One region of the Dickeya fangzhongdai genome, then DNA from elsewhere that is predicted to be linked to it. Evidence: predicted binding sites of a transcription regulator. Region 1 holds the regulator's gene; each other region holds the start of a gene.
The links. Region 1 encodes CRP, which controls carbon source genes, mostly activating them, when cyclic AMP is high. Its sites were predicted from a motif close to ATGTGANNNNNNTCACAT; they were not measured.

Region 1 (3,175 bases):
CCCTACAATCAGGTGCCGGGCACCTTCACCCCGTGGGAGCCGATGCCGGAACCGACCGATCTGTTGTTCTACGAAGGGTTGCACGGCGGCGTAGTCACCGACCAGCACGATGTGGCGCAGCATGTCGACCTGCTGGTCGGCGTGGTGCCGATCGTCAACCTGGAGTGGATTCAAAAGCTGGTGCGCGATATCAACGAGCGCGGTCACTCCCGCGAAGCGGTAATGGATTCCGTCGTACGTTCGATGGAAGATTACATCACCCACATCACTCCGCAGTTTTCCCGCACGCATATCAACTTTCAGCGCGTGCCGACGGTGGACACCTCCAACCCGTTTGCCGCCAAAGCCATTCCGTCGATGGACGAAAGTTTTGTGGTCATCCACTTTCAGGGGCTGGACCACATTGATTATCCCTACCTGCTGGCGATGCTGCAGGGTTCGTTCATTTCCCACATCAACACGCTGGTGGTGCCGGGCGGCAAAATGGGGCTGGCGATGGAGTTGATCATGATGCCGCTGGTGCAGCGGTTAGTAGAAGGTAATCATATTGATTAAGCGACGCGGCGGGCGGTGAAGTTAGCCGCCGCGTGCAGGCAATTCAGTCGAGCGCGATCACTTCATGGCTGTGGGTAATCGTCACCGCCTTCTCCAGCATCAGCGCCACGGAGCAGTATTTCTCCGCCGACAGCGACACCGCGCGCTCTACCGCCTTGTCGTTCAGCCCCTTGCCGGTAACGATAAAGTGCAGGTTGATGGCGGTGAACAGGCGCGGCGCTTCCGCACGGCGTTCAGAGGTCAGACGCACTTCGCAGTCCGCCACATCATGACGGCCTTTCTGCAGGATAGACACCACATCAATGGCGCTGCACCCGCCTGCCGCCATCAGCACCATTTCCATCGGGCTGGGGGCTTTATCGCCGGCGTTACCGTCCATCAGCAACTGATGTCCGGACGCGGATTCGCCAAGAAACGTTAACCCTTCAACCCATTTCACCCGAGCCTGCATAAGTTTGCCCTCAATCAATTATTTTTGAAATTTTACACCGCTTATGTACAAAAAAGCCTGATAATCAGAGCTTAATCATGCTGAAGCGAGACAACACAAGACACTACACTCAACCTGTGTTACAAACGAAGAAGTAAACCGGTGTATGTTGAGCCTCTGCAAGACCCGCAGCCGGCTTACTGGCGTCATCCGATAGACAGCCTCAGTATATTTATTCCCTGACGTCATTCCGCCAGGACGGAATTGAATTATAACTATGTTATCACGCCGTACAGGGAACTCTGAGCCCTGTGATTTGCGCAGTGAATTACAACAGAGGATAACAGCGAATGGTTCTCGGCAAACCGCAAACAGACCCGACTCTCGAATGGTTCCTTTCTCATTGCCACATTCACAAGTACCCATCGAAGAGCACTCTGATTCATCAGGGTGAAAAAGCAGAGACGCTTTACTACATCGTGAAAGGCTCGGTTGCCGTGCTGATCAAGGATGAAGAAGGCAAGGAAATGATTCTTTCTTATCTGAATCAGGGCGATTTTATCGGCGAACTTGGCTTGTTCGAAGATGGGCAGGAACGCAGTGCGTGGGTCCGGGCGAAGACTGCCTGCGAAGTCGCTGAGATTTCCTATAAAAAATTCCGCCAGCTGATTCAGGTCAACCCGGATATTCTGATGCGGTTGTCCTCGCAGATGGCGCGCCGCCTGCAGGTGACCTCGCAGAAAGTCGGCAACCTGGCGTTCCTCGACGTTACCGGTCGTATCGCGCAAACCCTGCTCAACCTGGCCAAGCAGCCGGACGCCATGACCCACCCGGACGGCATGCAGATCAAGATCACCCGACAGGAGATCGGCCAGATTGTCGGCTGTTCCCGCGAAACCGTCGGTCGTATCCTGAAAATGCTGGAAGATCAGAACCTGATTTCCGCCCACGGTAAAACCATCGTGGTGTACGGCACCCGCTGATTATCATCCACCGGATCAACATCAGCCGGATCAAAAAGAGCGTGCCCAGGCACGCTCTTGTCGTTTTAGTGGAAAGAAAAACCGCGGCTTACGCGCCTTTCACCACCCGCTCCACTGCTTTTCCGAACAGCGCCATGCCTTGATCGATCTCTTCCGGGGTAATCACCAGCGACGGCACGAAGCGAATCACGTCCGGCCCCGCCACCAGAACCATCAACCCCAGATCCGCCGATGCCGCCAGGAAATCCCGGGCGCGGCCATGCCAGGCCGGTTTCAGCTGCGCGCCCAGCAGCAGCCCCATGCCGCGGATTTCGTCGAAAATATCGTACTGCGCGTTGATACTCTCCAGCGCGGACACAAAGCGCGCATGGCGATCCACCACTCCGGACAACACTTCCGGCGTATTGATCACATCCAGCGCCGCTTCCGCCACGGCGCAGGCCAACGGATTGCCGCCGTAAGTCGTGCCGTGGGTGCCGACCGCCATTACCGACGCGATCTCTTCCGTAGTCAGCATCGCGCTGATCGGGAAACCGCCGCCCAGCGCTTTGGCGGTGGTCAGAATGTCCGGCGTGATGCCGTAATGCATATAAGAGAACAGCTTGCCGCTGCGGCCCATGCCGCACTGCACTTCATCAAACACCAGCAGCGCCTGATACTGGTCGCACAGCTCGCGAACCCCTTTGAGAAACGCCGGCGTGGCAGGCGTGATGCCGCCTTCGCCCTGAATCGGTTCCAGTACCACCGCGCAGGTGTGGTCATCCATCACCGCTTTTACCGCATCCAGATCGTTAAACGGCACGTGCACGATGTCCGCCGGTTTCGGGCCGAAACCATCGGCGTATTTCGGCTGGCCGCCGACGGAAACGGTGAACAGCGTACGACCGTGGAACGACTGATAAAACGAAATGATCTTGGTTTTGTACGGGCTGTGGCGGGTAATGGCGTAATGACGAGCCAGCTTGAATGCCGCTTCGTTGGCTTCCGCGCCGGAGTTGGCGAAAAAGACGCGGTCGGCAAAGGTCGCATTAATCAGTTTGGTGGCCAAACGCAGCGCCGGTTCGTTAGTGAACACGTTGCTGGTGTGCCACAGGGTTTCGCCCTGCTCTTTCAACGCCGCCACCAGCGCCGGATGGCAGTGCCCCAGCGCCGTCACCGCGATGCCGCCGGAGAAATCGATATATTCCTTGCCCTGCTGATCCCAGAC
Region 2 (3,175 bases), 2.4 Mb from region 1:
TTCTGGTTATCTGGTTCGGCTACCGGTTGGTAAAAGGTTCGCGGGTGGTGAAATACAGCGAGATGACGTTTCCTGAGCATCGTTCCGAGGAAAATTAACTAACTGTTTCGTAAACAAAAAAGCCAGTCGGATTAGCGACTGGCTTTTTTTATGAGCGCTTGTTATGAACGCCTTTTATGAACGAAAAAGATGGAACTCAAATGCGGGAATGCACCAGCCGCACGTTGCGGTAAACGCTGAGCAGGGTGGCGAACAACGCCGCCAGCACCAGCGGCGCGCCGACATAACCGATTTTGTCCATCCCCAGATGCAGGCTGACCTGACTGCCCAGCAGCGCGCCGCCGCCGATGCCGAGGTTGAACAGCCCGGAGAAAATCGACATGGCGACATCGCTGGCGTCAGGCGCGAGCGACAGTACTTTGGCCTGCATTGCCAGCCCGATGGACATCATCGCCAGCCCCCACACCAGACACAGCAGCGTCAGGCCGAACGGATAACCGGACAGCGGCATCAGCAGCGTCAGACAGGCCAGCAGCAGCAACATGGCGGTCACCAGAAAGCCAATCGGGAAGCGCTCGCTGTAACGGCTATAGAGCATACTGCCCACGATCCCGGCGCAGCCGAACAACAGCAAAATCAGGGTAGTGAAGTTTTCCGGCAGACCGGCCACCGTCTGGATAAACGGTTCGATATAGCTGTAGGCGGTGAAATGCGCGGTCACCACCACCACGGTCAGCAGGTAGATGCCGACCAGCGCCGGGCGGCGGAACAGCTTCGGCACGCTGGACAGCGAGCCGGAATGTTCGCTTGGCAGCAGCGGCAGCAAGCGCGCCAGCATGATCATGGCGACCGTGGCGCCGGCGGCAATGGTCAGGAAGGTCACACGCCAGCCGAGATACTGACCAATCACCCTTCCTAGCGGTAGCCCCAGCACCATCGCCAGCGACGACCCGGTGGCGATCAGCCCCAGTGCCTGCGCGCGTTTGCCGGGAGGCGCCATGCGAATCGCCAGCGAGGCGGTAATCGACCAGAATACCGAGTGCGCCAGCGCCACACCGGCGCGGGAAATGACCAGCACGGTAAAGTTCCAGGCCACGGCAGACAACAGGTGGCTGACGATAAACAGGCTAAACAGGCCGATCAGCAATTTACGACGCTCAATACCGCTGGTCAGCAACATGCAGATCAGCGAAGCCACCGCCACAATCCAGGCATAAATAGTAATCATCAGACCGACATCTTCGGTTTTCATGGCAAAGGTGTTGGCGATGTCGCTCAGCAGCCCCACTGGAATAAATTCCGTGGTGTTGAAGATGAACGCGGCCACAGCCAGCGTCACCACGCGTAACCAGGCGGTGGAGCGTGAGGGGGAAGCGGATGTCATAGTCAGGTTCCAGTCGGGTATTACAAATTGCGAACGGCCTATTGTAGTCAATCGTGGGTTAAAATGCGATTACGATCACATTTCAATCAGGGGACGCCGCGCCTGAATCGTGGCTCGGCGCGCTGCTTTCGACGGCCGTTTGGCGTCCGTGCCGATAGCAGGCATCGTTGCGAAGACCGCCTAATATTATTGTAGATAGAATTATGCCGCCAATAATTGACGTTCAAAATTATGCGACATAATGAATATTATTATTTTGTTGTATTTGCTTATTTTAAATAAGCTACATAAAGAAATATTATTTGTTTTCTTTGGTGTTTGGCTATTGTGACGCAACGAAAATATTAATTATGAATATTCTTTGTATGCGAATATATGACGATTTTATTACGCTTTACATTTTCCAAATGAATGCCGGGGATTTTGCTTTTGGCAGGGGTTTATAACTTCTGAATAGCCGTCTTGTTATTTTTTTTGTGGGGTTTTTACTATTTGTTATGCCTAACCATAGAAAAATAAACTGGTATGCCTAAGAATTACCCTGGTAATTGTTTTATTTTACAGAGTGGTAACATGCATAAGGTGGAATAGCTTTTTATAATGATGCATGAAATTGCGGTTGCAAAAGAAAAACAGGTGTGAGAACTTTATCACAAGCTTCGATGAGGGAACAGCAATGAGCGTATATATTAATGCGGTGGAAACCTATTTGCCTGGCCCGATTATTAGTAATCAGGAGTTGGGAAATAAAATCGGATTTAAACCTGAGTTAATTAAAAAGCTTTTCGGGAATACCGGTCGGCATTTTGCCGTTAATATGAATACCGGTAAACCTATCGCGTCGTCAGCGGAATTAATTACCATCGTAATCAAGAAACTCCTTTCCAGTTCCGGCATAAGTAAAGAACGCATCGATTTTATTATCGTAGCGTCCGCTACGCCTGATACGCTGTTGCCAAGTAGTGTAAATCAGGCGTGTCATGCCATGGGGTTTCGGCAGATAGAAACCTACCAGATTGTTTCGGGGTGTTCCGGCGCGGTACAGGCGCTCAAGCTGGCTCGTGAGCTGGTGGCGGCGCCGGACAATGGCCTGGACAACGGCCTGGTCATCGGGGTTGAGACAGCTTATAAATTCCTGGATATCTTTGATGAACATGCCGGTAAGAAAGAAACGAAAGAACTGGTGAATTATACGCTGTTTGGCGACGGTGTCGGTGGATGCCTGCTCTCCAATCAGTCATCCGCATCCAGTATTGAGATTGAACATATTTCTTTTAAATATCTGGGTGTTGATGAAGTGGTTGGGCAATTGGCAAATTGGCGTGGCACCCGTAATGATATTGATTATGGCGCTTTGCTGAATGAAGAATATAAATTGATTGAGAAACTGGTGCCGGGTATTACCCAGGATACGATCAATGCATTAACGGATAAATTAGGCGGGCGTCCGGACTGGCTGCTGCCGCCGCAACTTTCCGGTTCGATGCTGGAGAAAATTTTGTCCGATATCGGTTATACGGCAGATGAAGTATTCAGCCTGGTGGATGAAATCGGTAATACCGCTAATGCTGCGTTATTTTTTCAGATAAAAGAATTCAGCGATATCTCTCTTGCCAATGAATGCGCCATCGGTATTTCTGTTGAGTCATCGCGTTGGCTGGCGGGTGGTCTGATTCTGCGAAACAGGAAAGGCCTTTTATAGCATCATGTAAAAAGACCTTTTATCTATACCCGTCATACTTCAAGTTGCAGGCGCGTTGGCTTTATTACTCGGCCCATCCTTGGGCCTCG
Region 3 (3,175 bases), 1.5 Mb from region 1:
GGCGAAAGCGGAAATCAGCGGCGCGATATGGCGACGGCCGAAACCGAACGACGCGTTGACGGTCAACCGCCCGCGCAGCGTGAGCTGGTTGCGGCGTACCTGACTTTCCAGTTCCTCGATTTCATGCAGAATCGGCAACGCGCCGTCGGCGTACAACTGCCCCTCCGGCGTCAAATCCAGCCGCCGGGTGGTACGCCTGATCAACTGAACTCCCAGCCGTTGCTCCAACTGCGTCAAGCGTTTGCTGACGGCCGGCAGCGACAGCCCGCTCTCGCGCGCCACCGCCGTCAGGCTGCCGAGCGCGGCGATGCGGCTGAAGAACAGCAAATCGTCGATTGCACTCATTCATTCTTCTCTTTTATTCAACAATGCCTTTACCGGAAGCGAAATTGTTTACATCGAACAGAGTAAATACACTCTCTGTTACCCAAGTGCAATCGATCAGAAAAACCGTTCAGGAGTTGCCATGTCTCAACCGCGTTACCGCATTGCCGTCATCCCCGGCGACGGCATCGGCAAAGAAGTGATGCCGGAAGGGGTACGGGTGATCGCCCGCGCCGCCGAACTGTTTGATATCCAGCTGGAGTGGGAATGGTTTGATTTCGCCAGCGCCGATTACTACCGCCAGCACGGCAAGATGATGCCGGATAACTGGTTCTCACTGCTGAAGGGCTTCGACGCGATTTACTTCGGCGCGGTCGGCTGGCCGGACGTCGTGCCGGATCACGTGTCGCTGTGGCAATCGCTGCTGCTGTTCCGCCGTGAATTCGACCAATACGTCAACCTGCGCCCCTGCCGCCTGATGCCGGGAGTGAAAGCGCCGCTGGCCGGGCGTCAACCCGGTGATATCGACTTCTACATCGTGCGCGAAAACACCGAAGGCGAGTATTCCAGCGTGGGCGGCGCCATGTTCGCCGGCACCGAGCGCGAAGTGGTGATTCAGGAAACGGTGATGACCCGCGTCGGCGTCGATCGCATCCTTAAGTTCGCCTACGAGCTGGCGATGAAACGCCCGAAAAAGCATCTGACCTCAGCCACCAAATCCAACGGCATCGCCATCACCATGCCGTACTGGGACAGCCGCGTCGCCGAAATGGGCACGCGCTATCCGGAGGTAAAGGTGGACAAATATCACATCGATATTCTTACCGCCAACTTCGTGCTGCACCCGGACTGGTTTGACGTGGTAGTCGCCAGCAACCTGTTCGGCGATATTCTGTCCGACCTCGGCCCGGCCTGTACCGGTACCATCGGCATCGCGCCGTCGGCCAACATCAATCCGGATCGCACCTTCCCCAGTCTGTTTGAACCGGTACACGGCTCAGCGCCGGATATCGCCGGCAAAGGCATCGCCAACCCGATCGGCCAAATCTGGTGCGGGGCGATGATGCTGGAGCACCTCGGCCATGACGACGCCGGCGCGGCGGTGCTCAGCGCCATTGAACGCGTGCTGGAACAGGGGCCGGAAAAGGCGCCGCTGACGCGGGATCTCGGCGGCAGCGGCAATACGACCGCGCTGGGTGAGGCGATAGCGCAGGCGCTGAGTCGTTAAGGCTATGATTTGTAAATACTATGATTCGTTCGGGCTATGATTCGCTAAAACGATGAGTCGTTACACACGTGAGTTGAAATAAAACCGACGAAGCAAAAAACGAGGACATGAAAAAGGCCGCTGTCATAGCGGCCTTCTTATTAATTTTGATCTGCTCAGGGCAATTAATGCATGGCACCCGGCGGGATGTCTTTGTAAGCATTGATGTAAGCGACCAGAAGTTTTTTCAGGAATTTACGCACGTTGATCACCTTGGTTAATGAATGATTTGTGAACTTTCTGGTAAAAGATTGTACGTTTTGTTGAATTCGGACGCAACACTTTTGTGATTCAAATCACAAAAAATTCAGAATAGCGTTTTGCTTTTCCAATCCAGCCGGATAACACGCCCCGTTCAACTGGCTGAATTAACATCATGTCCTTGCAACCAAAAACACCTCAATGGCCGGGGTTGGATTATTCTTTGATATATAAAATTATTTCCCGGCTAAGACAAAAGCGGCCATACTAGCGATGTCGCGTAATTCAGCGTGGCACTGGCGCGGGAGCGACCCGGCCTTTCACTGACGACGTAAAAACCTGCCCTATGGAAACCTGGAAACTCAACCTTTTCTCCGCCTGGCTGGGATGTTTTTTTACCGGCATGGCCATGAGCCAGATACTGCCGTTCCTGCCGCTCTACATCGAACATCTGGGCGTGAGCGATCACACCGCGCTCAATCTCTGGTCCGGGCTGGTATTCAGCTCCTCGTTTCTGATTTCGGCGATTGTCGCGCCGCTGTGGGGCAGCCTGGCCGACCGCAAAGGCCGTAAGTTGATGCTGCTGCGCGCCGCGCTCGGCATGTCGCTGGTCATGGGGCTGCAGGGCATGGCCACCAACGTCTGGCAACTGTTTATTCTGCGCGCGCTGATGGGGCTGACCTCCGGCTACATTCCCAACGCTATGGCGCTGATTGCCTCGCAAGTGCCGCGCAGCCGCAGCGGCTGGGCGCTCGGTACGCTGTCCACCGGGCAGGTGGCGGGGGTGCTGATCGGTCCGCTGCTCGGCGGCTTCATGGCCGATACCATCGGTCTGCGCATGGTGTTTTTCGTCACCTCCGCCATGCTGTTTATCTGCTTTCTCATTACGTTGTTCGCCATCCGTGAAAACGCCATTACCGTCAGCAAAAAAGCGCAGCTCAGCGGCCGGGCGGTGTTCGCCTCGCTGCCTTATCCGCTGCTGATTGTCAGCCTGTGCTTCACCACCATGATGATCCAGATGGCGAACGGTTCCATCAGTCCGATACTGACGCTGTTTATCCGCGACCTCTCTCCCGACATCGAAAACATCGCGTTTATCAGCGGCGTCATCGCCGCCGTGCCCGGCGTCTCTGCGCTGTTGTCCGCGCCGCGCCTCGGACGCCTCGGCGATCGCATCGGCTCTCAGAGAGTGCTGATCGTGGCGCTGTTTCTGTGTGCGCTGCTGTTCTTCCTGATGTCGGCGGTGCAAAGTTCGGTCCAGCTCGGCATCCTGCGCTTCGCGCTGGGTTTCGCCGACGGCGCGCTGATGCCGGCGGTGCAGGCGCTGCTGGTGAAATACAGTAGCCAGCAGGTGACCGGGCGTATTTTTGGTTATAACCAATC
Region 4 (3,175 bases), 2.3 Mb from region 1:
GATATACACTTCGACAGGATGGTAAGCCGGGGTACTGGCCAGTGTGGCTTCTACTGCATTATCGATTAAATTCCCAATAATTGACATCAACTCTGTTTCACTGAGGGACGCAGGGATGCCGCTGAGCTGGCAGCGCGGATCAAAACGCAGTTCGATGCCTTTTTCTCGGGCGCTGGCGTATTTACCCAGCAGCAGGCCGCAAAGCGCCGGGGAACAAAAGCGGCTGGAGATAAAATCCAGCACTACCTGCGCCCCTTCGGACTGCGCCTCAATGTAACGCACGGCTTCATCATAACGGCGTAAATGCAACAGCCCGGCCAGCGTGGCGGTCCAGTTCAGTTGTTCGTGCCGCAGAATGCGCAAGCTGTTGGCGTAGCGTTTCACCTGGCTGAGCTGCATGCTCAGGGTGTGGAGGTCGTTCTTGTCGCGAAAACTGATGACCCAACCTTGCAGTTCGTCCTCCAGCATAATGCGTACGCGGCTGGCGATAACCGTAATCTGGTTGAAGCGGCAGATCTCATCATGGGTATCGTTGACCCAGATGTCTTTATTGGAGAAAAACGGCACCGGCGCGATGACATCATCGATCGGTTTACCGCGTAACTGATATGAGGGCATGGTCAGACCAAGCAAATCTTTTGCCGCATGGTTGATCACCGCGATGTTACGCTGCTTGTCGATGGCGATCACGCCTTCATAAATGGACTCCAGCAACGCCTTTTGCTGCCTGACCAGCAACCGGATTTCCAGCGGCTCCAGCCCGAACATCTGCTTTTTCAGGTTACGGGAAAACCACCAGGAGAAAAAGAACAAGGCGACCAGCATGGCGACGATCGCCAGGCCGACATGGGCGACTTTACTGAATGTCAGGTTGTCGATGCGCTTTTTCAGATACCCCACCGAGACAATGCCGATAACCTGATCGCCTTCCATGATCGGCGCTTTACTGCGCAGCGAAATACCGATGGCGCCACGGCGCAGCGTGATGGTGCTTTGCCCTTCCAGCACCTCTTTGTTATCGCCGCCGATCATTTCGGTGCCGAGCAGCGAGGGTTCTTCCGAGTGATAAAGGTGGGTGGCGTTGCGATCGCCGATAACGATAAAGCTGGCGTCGCTGCGTGCTTTGATTTGGTCGACCAGGTCGTCGATGGTGGCGGTGTCGCCGTGTTTTACCGCCTCAACCAGTGAGGGAATAATCGCGATTTCACGCGCCTGAATCTGCGCCCGGCTGCCCAGTTCATCATAAAGTTGCTGGTCTACCGCCCGGTAATAGTAAAGCCCCGCGGTGATAAGCAGCAGAGAAAAAAAGATCATCAGGTAGATGAACAGCTTGAGATGGAACGGTAGCCTGACAGTCATAATGTGCTAATCACCGGTAAAGCGCGGAAACGAAGATGGCTAATTTATCATGAAAGGCGTACAAGAAAGGGTATAAAAAATAGTCTTGTGAAGCGCTCCGCGTAAATTGTGAAAATAGTATTCTTATTTCTGCATTTTTAAATAAAGCGTAAATTAAGCGTCACGGACAGAGGACATTTTAATTACTTTTTTTCAACATATAATTCCATCGACGGAATAGGTGCCATTCGCTTCATAAAAACCATAAAAACCACGAAAATAATCCTCGCTTGATGATCTTTTATTTTATTGATTTATAATCGAAAATTAATAAAAACCATAAAAACCATAAGCACCATTAAAACTCATTTTTTAATTTGAGGATTGTCACATAATAATTGGTGTTGAGCTCTTACTATGCCCGGGAAAATAACAAGGGGAGAAAGTTATGAGTACCACTGATGATTCTTATATCGTTGTAAAAGATGAGGCCTCTGGGAAGGTTTCATTAAAAGAAAAATGGTGGCATGTTCTGGATAACTATAAAATTGGTGTTATTCCAGTGCCGCTGTTTATCCTTGCCGGGCTATTGATTGCACTGGACTGCCTTGAAGGGAAACTGCCCAGCGATATCGTGGTGATGGTCGCCACGCTGGCGTTCTTCGGTTTTGCCTGTGGTGAGTTCGGTAAGCGTTTGCCGCTTATCGGCAAAATGGGTGCGGCGGCTATCTGCGCCACCTTTATTCCGTCTGCGCTGGTGTATTACGGCCTGCTGCCGCAGGTAGTTGTAGACTCCACCACCAAATTCTATAAATCCACCAACATTCTGTATCTGTATATCTGCTGCATTATCGTCGGCAGCATCATGAGCATGAACCGGCAGACGCTGATTCAGGGCTTCCTGCGTATTTTTTTCCCCATGCTGTGCGGTGAAATAGTGGGCATGATTGTCGGTATGGGCGTCGGCATTATGCTGGGGATGGACCCGTTCCAGATCTTCTTCTTCCTGGTGCTGCCGATCATGGCTGGCGGCGTGGGTGAAGGGGCGATTCCGCTTTCTATCGGTTACGCCACGCTGCTGCACATGGAACAGGGCGTCGCGCTGGGCCGTATCCTGCCAATCGTCATGCTGGGCAGCCTGACCGCTATCGTTCTTGCCGGTGTACTGAATCAACTGGGTAAACGTTATCCGCACCTGACCGGTGAAGGCGACCTGATGCCGAACAAGGCAAACGGCACCGAACAGGCTCCGGCCACACTCACCAGCACGCTGAGCGGCAAAATGGACCCGGCCAATCTGGCTGCGGGCGCTCTGCTGGCTATCTTGCTGTACATGATCGGTATGCTGGGCTACAAGCTGATTGGTCTGCCGGCCCCGGTAGGCATGCTGTTCGCCGCGGTGATCGTGAAACTGCTCAATGGTGCGTCTCCGCGTCTGCTGGAAGGCTCCCAGGTGGTTTACAAATTCTTCCAGACGTCTGTGACCTATCCGATTCTGTTCGCCGTTGGTGTGGCGATCACGCCGTGGGAAGAACTGGTGCACGCGTTCACCATTACCAACCTGCTGGTGATTGTTTCCACCGTGGTAGCGCTGGTTACCACCGGTTTCTTCGTCGGCAAGAAAATCGGTATGCATCCGATTGATGTTGCCATCATCTCCTGCTGCCAGAGCGGGCAGGGCGGTACCGGCGACGTGGCTATTCTCACCGCCGGCAACCGTATGGTGCTGATGCCATTCGCTCAGATTGCTACCCGTATTGGTGGGGCAATCAACGTCTCCGTGGCCTTGCTGGTTCTTGGCAAGTTCCTGGTGTGACGGTTGTATGACAAAAACAAA

Region 2: CVE23_RS09665 (sugar transporter) is a predicted target of CRP. The motif match lies at 1,448-1,465, and genes of this name have one in related genera.
Region 3: azuC (stress response protein AzuC) is a predicted target of CRP. The motif match lies at 1,876-1,893, and genes of this name have one in related genera.
Region 4: CVE23_RS10160 (2-hydroxycarboxylate transporter family protein) is a predicted target of CRP. The motif match lies at 1,714-1,731, and genes of this name have one in related genera.

The regions. Positions count from the first base shown of each region.
Region 1 is NZ_CP025003.1:4,541,273-4,544,447, forward strand. It holds gene CVE23_RS20405 (phosphoribulokinase) at 1-555, shown strand, start outside; gene CVE23_RS20410 (OsmC family protein) at 599-1,006, opposite strand; gene crp (cAMP-activated global transcriptional regulator CRP) at 1,336-1,968, shown strand; gene argD (bifunctional acetylornithine/succinyldiaminopimelate transaminase) at 2,057-3,175, opposite strand, start outside.
Region 2 is NZ_CP025003.1:2,130,638-2,133,812, forward strand. It holds gene CVE23_RS09660 (amino acid permease) at 1-98, shown strand, start outside; gene CVE23_RS09665 (sugar transporter) at 197-1,384, opposite strand; gene CVE23_RS09670 (beta-ketoacyl-[acyl-carrier-protein] synthase family protein) at 2,061-3,086, shown strand.
Region 3 is NZ_CP025003.1:1,017,403-1,020,577, reverse strand. It holds gene CVE23_RS04795 (LysR family transcriptional regulator) at 1-345, opposite strand, end outside; gene CVE23_RS04790 (tartrate dehydrogenase) at 467-1,552, shown strand; gene azuC (stress response protein AzuC) at 1,717-1,794, opposite strand; gene CVE23_RS04785 (multidrug efflux MFS transporter) at 2,139-3,175, shown strand, end outside.
Region 4 is NZ_CP025003.1:2,248,231-2,251,405, forward strand. It holds gene CVE23_RS10155 (ATP-binding protein) at 1-1,359, opposite strand, end outside; gene CVE23_RS10160 (2-hydroxycarboxylate transporter family protein) at 1,787-3,154, shown strand.